Regions from separate parts of the Peribacillus sp. NPDC076916 genome, predicted to be linked through region 1. Evidence: riboswitches for the same ligand, from Rfam matches in the RefSeq annotation. Region 1 holds a riboswitch; each other region holds the start of a gene.
The links. Region 1 has a riboswitch for S-adenosylmethionine ahead of ACQKFG_RS03195 (methionine biosynthesis PLP-dependent protein). Riboswitches for the same ligand answer to the same signal wherever they lie in the genome.
Positions count from the first base shown of each region.

Region 2: another riboswitch for S-adenosylmethionine. It lies ahead of mtnW (2,3-diketo-5-methylthiopentyl-1-phosphate enolase); the one in region 1 lies ahead of ACQKFG_RS03195 (methionine biosynthesis PLP-dependent protein).
Region 3: another riboswitch for S-adenosylmethionine. It lies ahead of mtnK (S-methyl-5-thioribose kinase); the one in region 1 lies ahead of ACQKFG_RS03195 (methionine biosynthesis PLP-dependent protein).
Region 4: another riboswitch for S-adenosylmethionine. It lies ahead of ACQKFG_RS13740 (5-methyltetrahydropteroyltriglutamate--homocysteine S-methyltransferase); the one in region 1 lies ahead of ACQKFG_RS03195 (methionine biosynthesis PLP-dependent protein).

Region 1 is NZ_JBNNIU010000001.1:630,705-634,085, forward strand. Features, by position in the region: gene fumC (class II fumarate hydratase) at 1-1,340, opposite strand, end outside; SAM riboswitch class I at 1,665-1,778, shown strand; gene ACQKFG_RS03195 (methionine biosynthesis PLP-dependent protein) at 1,865-2,977, shown strand; gene metC (cystathionine beta-lyase) at 2,974-3,381, shown strand, end outside.
Region 2 is NZ_JBNNIU010000002.1:582,824-586,204, reverse strand. Features, by position in the region: gene ACQKFG_RS07835 (methylthioribulose 1-phosphate dehydratase) at 1-187, opposite strand, end outside; gene ACQKFG_RS07830 (2-hydroxy-3-keto-5-methylthiopentenyl-1-phosphate phosphatase) at 184-843, opposite strand; gene mtnW (2,3-diketo-5-methylthiopentyl-1-phosphate enolase) at 849-2,081, opposite strand; SAM riboswitch class I at 2,187-2,337, opposite strand; gene ACQKFG_RS07820 (pyridoxal phosphate-dependent aminotransferase) at 2,471-3,381, opposite strand, start outside.
Region 3 is NZ_JBNNIU010000002.1:579,223-582,603, forward strand. Features, by position in the region: gene mtnA (S-methyl-5-thioribose-1-phosphate isomerase) at 1-937, opposite strand, end outside; gene mtnK (S-methyl-5-thioribose kinase) at 952-2,154, opposite strand; SAM riboswitch class I at 2,233-2,386, opposite strand; gene ACQKFG_RS07815 (carbon-nitrogen family hydrolase) at 2,458-3,240, opposite strand; gene ACQKFG_RS07820 (pyridoxal phosphate-dependent aminotransferase) at 3,340-3,381, shown strand, end outside.
Region 4 is NZ_JBNNIU010000004.1:21,288-24,668, forward strand. Features, by position in the region: gene ACQKFG_RS13730 (glycerol-3-phosphate responsive antiterminator) at 121-663, opposite strand; gene ACQKFG_RS13735 (hypothetical protein) at 829-1,257, opposite strand; SAM riboswitch class I at 1,424-1,525, shown strand; gene ACQKFG_RS13740 (5-methyltetrahydropteroyltriglutamate--homocysteine S-methyltransferase) at 1,608-2,711, shown strand; gene ACQKFG_RS13745 (hypothetical protein) at 2,859-3,381, opposite strand, start outside.

The sequences.
Region 1 (3,381 bases):
TCATCTTCCGTCAGGAACTCCAATTTCAACGCAGCTTCTTTCAATGTTGAGTTGTCCTTGAATGCAGTTTTGGCGATTTTGGCTGCTTTTTCATAACCGATATGCGGGTTCAATGCTGTTACCAACATAAGGGAGCGTTCTACATTTTCTTTGATTTTCTCCTCATTTGCAGTGATGCCCACCGCACAATTATCGTTGAATGAATGAATGCCTTCCGTCAATAATTTTACCGTTTGCAGGAAGTTATAGATGATGACAGGCTTGAATACATTCAATTCAAAATTACCTTGGCTTGCTGCAAAGCCAATTGTAGCATCGTTACCCACGATTTGAGTTGCAATCATGGTAAGCGCTTCACTTTGTGTTGGATTGACTTTACCTGGCATGATGGAGCTGCCTGGCTCGTTTTCCGGAATGGCTATTTCGCCGATTCCGCTTCTTGGCCCACTTGCCAGCCATCTGACATCGTTCGCAATTTTCATTAAATCCGCTGCCAATGCTTTTAAAGCACCGTGTGCGTAGACGATTTCGTTATGGCTTGTCAATGCATGGAACTTATTATCAGATGTGACAAAAGGATATCCAGTATCAGCTGCAATTTGTTTGGCGGAAAGTCCCGGGAATTCTTCTTTTGTATTGATTCCGGTTCCTACAGCCGTTCCTCCTAGTGCAAGGTTCAATAATTTTTGGCTGCTTTCCTCAATCATCGCTAGATCTTTGTCGAGCATCGCTTTCCAACCGGAAATCTCTTGTCCCAATGTTAATGGTGTAGCATCTTGAAGATGTGTCCGGCCAATTTTCACGACATCCCAAAATTCTTTTTCTTTTGTATCGAATGTATCACGAAGAGCTTTAATGGCAGGAACCAATTTTTCAGCGACTTCCATAAAGGCAGCAATATGCATGGCTGTCGGGAAAGTATCATTGGAGCTCTGTGCCTTGTTAACATCATCATTCGGATGAAGGGTTTCCGATTCACCATTTTCTTTTAACCATTCATTTCCTTTGTTAGCGACCACTTCATTCACGTTCATATTACTTTGCGTACCACTTCCCGTTTGCCAAACTACAAGCGGGAAATGCTCATCTAGCGTTCCTTCAAGGATTTCGCCGCAAATCTTGACGATGGCATTCTTTTTAACTTCCGAAAGATCACCAAGATCATAGTTCACCTTTGCCGCAGCTTGTTTAACGTATGCAAATGCACGAACTAATTCAATCGGCATTTTTTCGTTACCGATTTTGAAATTGTTACGGCTTCTCTCGGTTTGTGCTCCCCAATATTTATCAGCAGGAACTTTCACTTCACCCATCGTATCTCGTTCGATTCTGTATTCCATGTGTTCTCCTCCTATGTTTGCACTATTCATTGAGACTTTTTGCATATGAAATGAATAATGTCGAATTATTCTTTCTCTCCATACATTGTACAAACTTTATTATTTTAAAGCAAAAATATCCGCTGACCTTTCACTTTTTCCGAAAATCCCATGCCCCTTCGTGTTTATATGAAGATTCGGATATTTTTTTTATAGATACATAAAGTGTTGAGGCACTAGGCACCAATTAACCTGGTCATGAACATCCAAGCATTATCCATCCCAAAATGTCCTTGACAGTATTTTGTATATATAGTAAATTCAAAAGAAATTGAATAATCTAAACTCTTATCGAGAGAGGTAGAGGGAATGGCCCGATGACACCTCAGCAACCTTCATTTGTTTCAAACCAATGAAAAGGTGCTAATTCCACAAGTTTGTGAACTTGGAAGATAAGAAGAATGACTCGTCCTTACTTAATCAAAGTCTTCTTCTTAAAGAAGACTTTTTTTTATTTTATATAACTCAAAGGAGCAGTGAAAACCATGTACAAAACTGAAACATATCTTGCTCAATTAGGAAACCGCAGCGAAACGGCGACAGGAACAGTCAATCCGCCAGTATACTTTTCAACAGCTTTTCGCCATGAAGGAATTGGCCAATCGACGGGATTCGACTACACAAGGACAGGTAATCCTACACGCCAATTATTGGAGCGTTCCATCGCCGATCTGGAAAAAGGCGACCAAGGTTATGCCTGCAGTTCAGGAATGGCCGCCATTTCCACTATCCTTGCCCTTTTTAAATCAGGTGATGCCTGGATTGTCAGCGAAGATCTTTATGGTGGTACATATCGTCTGTTAGAACAAGGTTTTAAAAAATGGGGATTGCAGTGTGACTATGTAAACACTTGTTGTTTGGAGGATATAGAAAAAGCCATCACTCCTCACACGAAAGCCATCTTCATCGAAACTCCCACTAACCCTCTTATGCAGCAAACGGACATTAGCGCTGTTGCCGCATTGGCCAAACAATATAATTTATTATTAATCGTTGATAATACTTTTTACACGCCTCTTATCCAACAACCCATCCTGCTTGGAGCGGATATCGTGATTCACAGTGCAACCAAGTATCTCGGTGGTCATAATGATGTGCTCGCCGGACTGATCGTTGCTAGCGGCGCTGAATTATGTGATGCATTAGCCTTCCATCATAATGGTACCGGAGCTGTCTTGAGCCCCTTTGATTCTTGGCTGTTGATGCGTGGAATGAAAACCTTGGCATTGCGGATGGAGCGTCATGAAAAGAATGCCAAAATACTTGTAGATTACTTGTCGGAACATGATTGTGTCACGGACGTATTGTATCCCGGCAAAGGCGGCATGATTTCATTCCGTATCATTGATGAATCGGCGGTCAACCCCTTTTTACAATCGCTCTCATTAATTTCCTTTGCAGAAAGCCTTGGAGGGGTTGAAAGCTTTATCACCTATCCTGCCACACAAACGCATGCCGATATACCGCTTGAAGTCAGAACGGCAAATGGAGTTTGTAATCGCCTGCTCCGCTTCTCCGTTGGCATCGAGGATAGCGATGATTTGATTCAGGACTTGCAGCAAGCATTCGCACATGTAAAAAGGGAGGCGCTACGATGACAGGTCATGATTTTAGCTTTGAAACGAAATTACTTCATAATCAGCATAAATTCGATCCGGCAACGGGCGGTGTGAGCGTCCCCATTCAGCATGCATCGACTTTCCATCAATCCGATATCGATCAATTTGGCAAATATGATTACAGCAGAAGCGGGAACCCGACTCGCGAAGCACTTGAAGACATCATTGCCGAACTTGAGGAAGGCACTCACGGCTTTGCTTTTTCATCAGGTATGGCTGCCATTTCAACAGCCTTCCTGCTATTGTCTGCCGGGGATCATATCGTCATTTCCGAAGATGTGTACGGCGGAACGTTCAGGATGGTCACAAGCGTATTGACCCGTTTCAATATTGAGCATACCTTCGTTGACATGACGGATCTTGAAAGTGTCAAAGCCGCCGTT
Region 2 (3,381 bases), on a different contig from region 1:
AATCCACCAGTAAAAAGTCCGAATCCGTTTGCTTCCTTTTATCCTTACCGCTTGCCGTAATATAAAAGAAAGCGCTTTTGGGCTCGCGGATGGACAGGTTCCCGCTCGTTCCCATAAACCAATCCCTTTTGGCCAGTTCAGCTTTAATATCTGCCAACTCCCGCCATTCTTTAGAATGATTGTTCACGCTTTAACCGCCTCCTGCCGCTTTAAAATGTCAATTACATCAAAAAATGTTTCAAACCCTTGATGTGGAATTCCTTCCCTTTCGCATTTTTCAAGCAGTATGTCACGGGCTATGACAAAATCGGCCTGTTTGGCCGCTTCAAAATCCGTTACTGAGTCTCCAATAACGAATTTAAAATCTTCCGCCCCCGCTATTTCCCGCATAATGGATGGCTTGCAGCAACCGCAATCATTATTACATTGATCATCACAATCATGCGGCCACTCAATATAAATCTTTTCCTTATCAAAAAATGCTTGGTTGCAATAAACGGACTCTGTTGGCAAGATATCATTTAAAAGCGGTGCAATGAAAAAATCCATGCCCCCGCTTACTATATATAAAGGGATGTTGGCTTGTTTCGTATACTCAACGAATTCATAAAACCCTGGACGAATGCCGGCCGTCTTTCTTACATATTGGATGATGTCATCCTTCATGCCACTATCAAGCAGTGAAAACATCTCCCCAACTCCTGAAGATATACTGATTTTTTGCTGGAGGATACCGTCTTTCAACGTTTCCCATTCCGGAGGAGCAAATTTTTTCATGATGGAAATGATATTATCCGTGTTGGTGATCGTTCCGTCAAAGTCACAAAAGATGATCGGTTTCATTATTCTTATAGGCCTCCCCATAACACAAGAGCTTTTTTTAGTGTTTCTTCCTCAGCAGCCGCTTCAGATAGGTCCTTTCCTGCTAGTACGGCTTCCACAGCAGAACGGAAAGCCTTGGCCCCGCCTTCTGCTCCGTCAGGGTGCCCGTGAACTCCCCCTCCTGCATTAATCACGCTATCGAGGCCAAAATCCTTGATCAGGTCCGGAACCATGCCCGGATGAATGCCTGCAGAAGGAACAGGGAAGGCTTTTTTCCATGAAAGTTCATCTTTTGTCAGAGCTTCAGCAATCGCCAAGGTCTCCTTTTTTTCAAGTGCGACATTTCCATAAGGGGATGGGAACAAGGATAAATCCGCACCTGATAACCTTACTAATTTACCAAGTAATAATGGATAGCCGATCCCATAAAATGATGAAGCTGCCAATGCCCCGCTAAAGGCGGGGTGCGCCATGATCGGCAACTTGATACGATCATGTTCACTCAAGGCCTGCAATACATCCAAACCATATGTATGAACGTTGAACAATAAGGCATCTGCCCCTGCTTCAGCCGCCTGCTCTGCCTTATCCAGTAATTCAAATGTTTTCCCTGATAGATTGACAGCATATAAAGTACGGTGGCCAGTGGTTTCATGGACTTCATTCAATATTCTTTTTCCCGTTTTTATTCTATCGAAAAATGGAGTCAGTTCCTGGTCGAAGAGGATCTCATCATCTTTAACTAGGTCGACGCCCCCTAATGCTTGTTGTCTCAGTTGCTCGTTATGGAATGTCAGGTCTCTTCCTAATACACCTTTAAAGATGCTCATTACCAGGGGCCGGTTAAATACGCCAATCTTCTCCCTTATGCCTCCAATGCCAAATTGCGGTCCGGGAAAAGCTTTTTGAATATCACCGACAAAATCCAGATCGATGAGTTTTATTTCTCCGTCCAATGAAAGTTTGCCGAAGACAGTCGTGAGGATTGCAGGTAAATCAATGGAAAAATTCCCTGCCGGATAGGCAATTTTAATAAGCGAACGGTATACTTTACGATTAAAGTAGCTGTTTGCCCTCTCTTCTTCAGAAAGTGGTGTCACCGATACAACGCGCCCCTTATGTTTTTCCAGTTGTTTCTGGACTAAATGTGGCAGGTCCGTCCATGTCCCGACAGTCAAACCTAGGGCAATGCTCTCTGCTTTTTTCTCATGATTTCCAGTGAAGTCATGAATTAAATAAGTAGCGACTATCTCGCTCATCTGATCACTCCTATAACACGTTAGTAAACTCTCGATGTCATTAACCTGAAATGGTCTCAAAATGGCAAAAGCCCCTTCATAAAGAAGAGGCTTTAAAAAGCCATCTTCTTATCTCCCAGCCATTGGCTGCAAGAATTAGCACCGTGCCTTGTGGATTTCAGAAATCCGGCGAAGAATTCCGCCCCATTTTACAATGGAATTACGGTCGGTTGCTGGGCTTCATAGGGCTAGTCCCTCCACCTGCTCAAAATAAGAAAACGCTGATATATAAATTGCATTCAAGTATCGAAAGATTAAGAATTTATTTTGTATTCTGACAGGTAATCCCTACTTTGTCAATAAGTTTTAACTATTTTAACGGTGAATAAATCGGATATCTCAATCGATCGTTAAAATAAGTTTAATTTACGTATTCGTTCCACAGCCTCTTCAAGTCGTTCTTCCGAGGTCAGCAGCCCTACCCTGACGTAACCTTCGCCAATTTCACCGAATCCATTCCCTGCGGCAACAGCTACGTGGGCATGCGTTAATAAATAGTCTGCAAAACTCTCTGACGTAAAACCATTAGGTACCTTGAGCCAGGCAAAAAACGATGCCGCAGGCGCTTTGACATCCCAGCCGATTGCCCTCAATCCCTCAATGAAAACATCCCTTCGTCTTTCGTACATCTGCACTAACTTCTCTACACAGCTCTGCGAATCAAGCAAAGCACTTGCCGCAGCTTCTTGTATCGCCGGGAAAAGACTCACATAAAGATGGTCTTGTAATAGTTCAAGAGCTTCTATTACACTCTTATTCCCCACTGCGAAGCCGACTCTCCATCCTGCCATATTGTATGTTTTCGATAGTGTGTATATTTCTATTCCAACATCCTTCGCTCCCTCCGATTGGAGAAAGCTTATCGGTTTTTTTCCTTCGAATCCGATCGCGCCATAAGCGAAATCGTGGACCACACAAATGGAATGCTCTTTTGCGAGGGTGACGGTTTCATCAAAGAAACTATCAGTTGCAGAAGCACCTGTGGGATTATTCGGATAGTTCAAGAACATCATTTTGGCTTTATCAAGTACTTCTTTATGTATGTCATCATATTTCGGAAGAAAATCATTTTCTTCTGTCAGAGGCATGAGTTCGGTCTTTGCCCGGGCTAAAACAACTCCGGAAAGATAATCGGGATAGCCGGGATCTGGAACAAGGATCGTATCACCTGGATTCAATAAACACTGCGGCAGTTCGACAAGACCTGCCTTCCCCCCGAAGAGAATCGCCACTTCACTATTCGGATCCAGCTTGACACCGT
Region 3 (3,381 bases), on a different contig from region 1:
AAGTCTTCACGTTTTCCGGAGCGATCCTTACACCTTGAATAGAGGTGATTTCCGCTTCATTCCGTTCTTCGATCGGGATGGATGTGCCTGATTTGATGGAAAGGTCGAATGTGCTTGATGGTGCGGCCACATAAAAGGGGATGCCAAAGTGCTTGGCTAATATGGCCAATCCCAATGTCCCGATTTTATTGGCTGTATCTCCATTAGCCGCAATCCTGTCGGCCCCGACGATAATTCCATTTATTCGTTTCTGGTGAATTGTATGTGCAGCCATATTATCTGAAATTAAGGTGACATCAACCCCCGCTTGCATCAATTCCCAAGCCGTCAAACGCGCACCTTGCAGGACAGGCCTGGTTTCACATGCATATACTTTTAACGGAAAGTCCCTTTCTTTAGCCAGGTGGAAAGGAGCCAAGGCTGTGCCATACCGAGCTGTGGCAATTCCCCCAGCATTGCAATGGGTTAGTATGGAATCTCCTCTAGTGAATAAGGTTAAACCATGTTCCCCGATTTTCCTGCACATTTCTTCATCTTCAGCAAAGATGGCTTTAGCCTCCGATACAAGTGCTTCCTTTGCAGCTGAAATGCTTTGCGCAGCATGCAAGGTGTTCTCCATCCTCCTTAACGCCCAAAAAAGGTTTACTGCAGTTGGCCTTGAAGAGGCGAGTTTTTCAATATGCCTCGTTACATTTCTCTTGAAATCCCCTAATTCAGCGGTTGTTTCCTGTTTGGCACCAAGTGCAACACCAAATGCTGCCGTCAGTCCAATTGCTGGCGCACCGCGAACTTTTAATGTCAAAATGCTGTCATATACATCATTAACTGAATGAAGTTCAATAAATTCAGTTATGGAAGGTAGGGCTTGTTGATTTAATAATGTAATATGGGTATCATCCCAGTGTACCGAATAGGGTAAGGGTGCTAGTGTAGTCATTTGCAGGGCTCCTTTTAAATGGTTGAATAAGATGGAAGTGTACGTTGCTTCAACGCTTCAATGACAGTTGGAACATCTAATTCATCCCGTTTTTTAATTAAAAATGCACCAATTTCCAACGTTGCCGTTTTGGCAGCAATCCTTATCTCTTTATTTTCAATGACGTTTAAATCGGCAACATGGGAAAGGCCGATGGTTCGCCGAATCAGTTCACAGCCGGCAAAACCGAAGGCATCTTTTTTGAATTTTGTCAGTAAGTAAGGCAGATAACCTTTCACACGGCGGAATGGGCTTTTATTTTGACCTTCCCATAAGTCGGTATATGTTTCTTCAAAGGCATTCCAAAATTCATGAAGGTGTGTGAAGATCTCTTCCTTTCCAGCGCCATTGCGTGTGACTGCCTGGAAGAGAAGGTTGGCGGTGTATTGACCAAGGTCAAAACCAACAGGTCCATAAAAAGCGAATTCCGGATCAATAACCTTTGTTTCAGTTTCACTTGCAAATATACTTCCAGTATGTAAATCTCCATGAAGTAAGGCTTCCTGCTCGGTTTCAAAGCTTTGTTTCAGCTTAGCGACCTCAAGTATCACTTCTTGATCATTCCAGATATTTTTGGCGGCATCAGTCAATTCCACCTCGAAGTCTCCTGGGAGTTCCTCAAAAAATGGATCCGTAAAAATAAAGACCTCAGTGATTTTGCAGAGTTCTGGATTCGTGAAATGTCGGGCCACTTCCTTTTTCGCAGATGGTTCTAGATGATAATCGGATGTATAAAATGCCGCCTTCGCAACAAACTCACCAATATGCTGTGAAAGCAATGGATATGAATCGCCATCGATCAACCCTGTTCTAACGATTTTCAAGTGAGATAAATCCTCCATGACCGTGATGGCAAGCTGTTCATCCGAATAATAGACTTGCGGTACGAATTCAGGGCAATAACTTCTGAAATGAATCAGTGCATTCGCTTCAATGGCAGCCCTTTTCAATGTCAGCGGCCAGCTTTCACCAAGTACCTTGGCATAAGGGACCGCTTGTTTGATGATTATTCCTTTATTTGTGTGTGTGTCTGTAACATGAAAAACATAATTTAAGTTTCCATCGCCGATTTCTTTACACTTTAAACTTGCATCCGCATTGACCAACCCAAGTTTTTTTGCAAGGCTTATAGCTGTTTCGTTTGTCAATCTCTTAAAATTTGAATGGTTTTGAGTCATTCTTTTTCCCTCCAGATTCAAAATAAGAATAAAAAAGCCTCTTTCATATAGAAAGAGGCAGAAGTTTTGGCTTCGGACCTCTTATCTTCCAGAAAATGAATTCTGGTGGAATTAGCACCGTGCTCTGTGGATTTTATAATCCGGCGGTGAATCCGCCCCATTTCACAATGGTATTACAGTCGGTTGCTGGGCTTCATAGGGCCTTTATCCCTCAGCCTGCTCTTGATAAGAGTGAATGTTTTCTGAAATTTTAATCTTCGGGAAAATAATAACAACCTTTTGAATAGTTTGTCAATGGGTAAATTAATAAAAATCAGGGCGGCGATCTTCGAATACAGGTATTTTGTTTCGGGCATCCGTAACTTTATTGAAATCCAAGGTGCCTGTCAAGAGTTCGTTTCCTTCTCCGGCTTCACTAATGAGATTCCCCCATGGATCAATAATCAAGGAATGACCAGCAAATGTATTATTGACATCCGAACCTGAACGATTAACGGCTACAACATAGGCTTGGTTCTCGATGGCACGGCTAATCAATAAGGCTCTCCAGTGATCGAGTCTCGGCTTTGGCCATTCCGCCGTTACGAATAGAACTTCGGCACCTTGAACGGTATGGGCACGCTGCCATTCAGGGAAACGGATGTCATAACAAATGAATCCAGCACATATTTTTTCATCAAGAGTAAATAAACCATCTTTTTCTCCTGGCTGCAGGAAATGATGTTCATCCATTAACTGAAATAAGTGAAGCTTATCATATTCTTTAATGAGATTCCCATGTTTATCAATGATGATCATCGTGTTATAGATTCCCTTGCTTGTCTTTTTCGCGATGGAACCGCCTATGATGTGAATTTGGTGTTTTTGTGCCTGTGTTTTTAAAAATTCAATCGTTTTTTCTGCCTCGTGATCAGCAATCTCATTTAACCTGGTCAAGTCGTATCCTGTTGTCCAAAGCTCCGGTAAAATGACGATATCGGGTTCTGACCGTGCTGCTTTTTCCAACCATTGTTCTGCAACCTGAAAATTGATATCCGGTTGACCAAAAGCTATATCCATTTGAATACAAGCTATTTTCCATTTCATCGATTAAAACCTCCACATGTAAAAAATGCTTTACAAGACTATGATAAACATATATCATTTGTGACTAGAATTTCAAGAAATTTCAGAGAAGGTGTATAAATGGTGCAATTCGAAAAATCCGGCCAGCTTCAGGACCTGCCC
Region 4 (3,381 bases), on a different contig from region 1:
ATCTCCTAGTCTCCGTCACATATATTAACTTGTACAGTAAAATATACTAGGTTATGAAAACGCTGTCAATATTTTGTAAAGAATTAATCTATTTTTCTGTGTTTTTTTTAATTTCCCCTATTAAACGATATCCCATAATTCAGTTTTGGAAGTGGTAATTGATGACGCTCCAGCATCAAGGGCGTTCAGGACTTCATCCGAAGTACGTATGAGGCCGCCTGCAAAAATCGGTGTCTGCAACCGTTCCTTCACTTCTTTTATCATCCATGGCATGGCGCCCGGCAATACTTCGATATAATCCGGCTTGGTTTTCTGCACCAGCTTATAACTTTTCTCAAGTGCATGTGAATCTATTAAAAAGATTCGTTGGATGGCAATGACCCCCTTTTGCTTCGCCTTCAATATAACGTTTGATTTAGTCGAAATCAGCCCATATGGATTATATTCCTGACAAATGAATTCTGTCGCGTACTCATCACTTCTTATGCCATGGATCAAATCGACATGGTATATCATTTTCTTATTATGCTGCTTTGCCATCATACTTACGTTTTTCAATTGTGATATATGCAAATCAAGAAACACACCTATTTCATAGGAACTTTCTAAAAATCTTTCGAAATCCTTCATGCTTGCTGAAGCAGGCAAAATCTTCTGATCCATCATTATCCTCCTCATTCCCAGAAAAACTCAAAACTTCAAGTCATTTAGTATATTTTAAAGAGCTTGATTTATCAAACACATTTTTTTCATGACCCATATCACCATAACACTATCATACCTGGCACTCCCTTTATAGTTTTCGGCTAAGGATGTATGTAAACTCGATCATAAAGTAAGTTTTATTTTCAATGCACCTTCGACGAGTTCAAACGATTTAATTGTGCCAACGGGAATTTTCCTCACGATTTTCCAGGCGTTAACATTCATTTTGATCGTTCTTTTTTCAAATTCAAAAAATGGCGGTCTGTTAAATATCCTTTGGTTGATGAATTTCCTGTCAATTGGTTCCATTTCCACTAATTCAAATAAAATCGTTCTTTTTTCCACAGATACCGGTTTTAATGTAATCCGGAAAGCTACGTTTTTCTTAAACATCATTTTTTTCACTTCCGTCGTTCCGGAAAGCACGATATGTTTTGGCGTAATTTCGATTTTAATATCCTGACCATATGATTTACTTCTTATGATTTTCTCTATCATGGCTTCAGTTAAAGTTATCGTTATGCCATTTTTGAATGGACTGAATGTATTCATCCTTGCATTCCCCTCCTGCCGCTCATATGAATCTTCGGTTATAGCATATGCCGGGTTCCCTGATGTAGTAACACAGAACAATAATCGGTATATTCAAAATCTTGCACCTTCAACCCTTGACCTTTATAAAAACTACCTGTATAGTCATAATTAATTTAATAGACAACTCTTATCCAGAGAGGTGGAGGGACTGGCCCTTTGATACCTCAGCAACAGACTGATCATGTACTGTGCTAATTCCAGAAGTGTAAAAACTTGAAGATAAGAAGAGTATATAGCTTGGTTGCCAACACCTCTTCTTATTTTTAAGAAGAGGTGTTTTATTTTTAAAAGGAAAGAAGGAATGCAACATGTCCATCACATTAACGAAAGCACCATTCAGGGCCGATCACGTCGGAAGTTTATTAAGACCAGAACGTTTACATATTGCCAGAAAGCAATTTAAGGAAGGTACCATTTCAGCAGAGCGGCTTGGTGAAGTTGAAACCGAAGAAATCAATCGGATTGTCGAAAAACAAATTGAAGTTGGATTGGAGGCCGTGACGGACGGTGAGTTCAGACGAACATGGTGGCACTTTGACTTCCTCGAACATTTAAATGGAATCGAGGGATATGTGACTGAAAAAGGGCTCACGTTCGATGGTGTGGAAACAGAGAGATATAACGTTCGCAATACCGGGAAGGTTTCATTCAACCCTGAACATCCTTTCATTGGTGACTTCATTGAATTGAACAAAATCGTGAACGGACGCGCCATTGCCAAGCAAACCATTCCCAGTCCGAATCAATTATTTGCTGTAGGCATTCATAATGAAGACATCTACCCTGATATTGAAGACTATGCAAATGATATCATTAAAGCATATCAGCATGCTTTGAAAGCCTTTTATGATGCAGGTGTGCGTTATCTTCAATTGGATGATGTATATATTGCCAGACTTTCAGCTCCGGATTTCCAGTTCAAAGATGGAAAATATACGAGGGAACAGTTAATCGATCTTGCACTTCGCGTAATTAATGGCGCATTGGAAGGCAAACCAGAAGACCTTGTCGTCACTACACACCTATGTCGTGGGAACTACCAGTCGACTTGGGCGTTTGAAGGAAGCTATGCCCGTATCGCCCCAACTTTATTGGCAAAAGAAACAGTGGATGGGTTTTTCTTGGAATATGATGATCAACGCTCAGGGGATTTCAAGCCATTAGAATACATTCAAAATGGCGGTGCACGGGTCGTACTGGGTGTCGTTACTTCAAAAAATGGAGAAATCGAAGACAAGGAAGCTGTTAAGGCACGCATTGAAGAAGCCTCGCACTTCGTTCCTCTCGAACAATTATGCTTAAGTCCGCAATGCGGGTTCGCCTCCACCCATCACGGCAACAAGCTGACCGAAGAACAACAATGGGAAAAGCTGAAATTCGTCGTTGATGTAGCAAAAGAAGTTTGGAAATGATTTTTTTGCGGAGACTTTAATCCGTTCGAACAACCTAATCGGCATCAATATAAGCGTGCCGATTAGGTTTATAATAAAAGCGTAAAAGACATTCATCCCTAAATCCGAGAACAAACAAAAAAGAACGGCCACCAGCACGTCCCTTTTTTACTTGCAGCTTTCATCATCATCCATTTTCTTCACAAATATATCATCCGTCACCCTATCTTCCAGCTTGTTCCTCAAGGCCAATTCCGCGGCCTTCCCATCACTAGGCGACCCGTCCGAGAAATACATCGGAAACAACGAGAAGAACATAACATAGAAAGAAAAATAGATGAATTGATACCAGATCACCGAGCTGTCCAGGATATCCTGATACACTAAGCTATAGATGATCAGCATGCTGACTAAATTAAAGATAGCCCCTCCTAAATAGATCAGCGTATTCGTCAATCGATTATCATGTTTCAATCCCTTGAACTCGCAAGTCCCATTCCAAAAATAATATTTCCTCACCTCCATGTTCCGAAAGGCAAACAGTTTATTGCCACAACCGATCAAGATTTTCTTTTCTGATCCCCCAAAGATCGTGACAAAAAAAATATGCCCGCTCAAATGTATCAGCGTAACGATCGGCATGATCAAAAAAAAGGAAAATAGAAATTTAATGATATCAGAGAGACCAAAC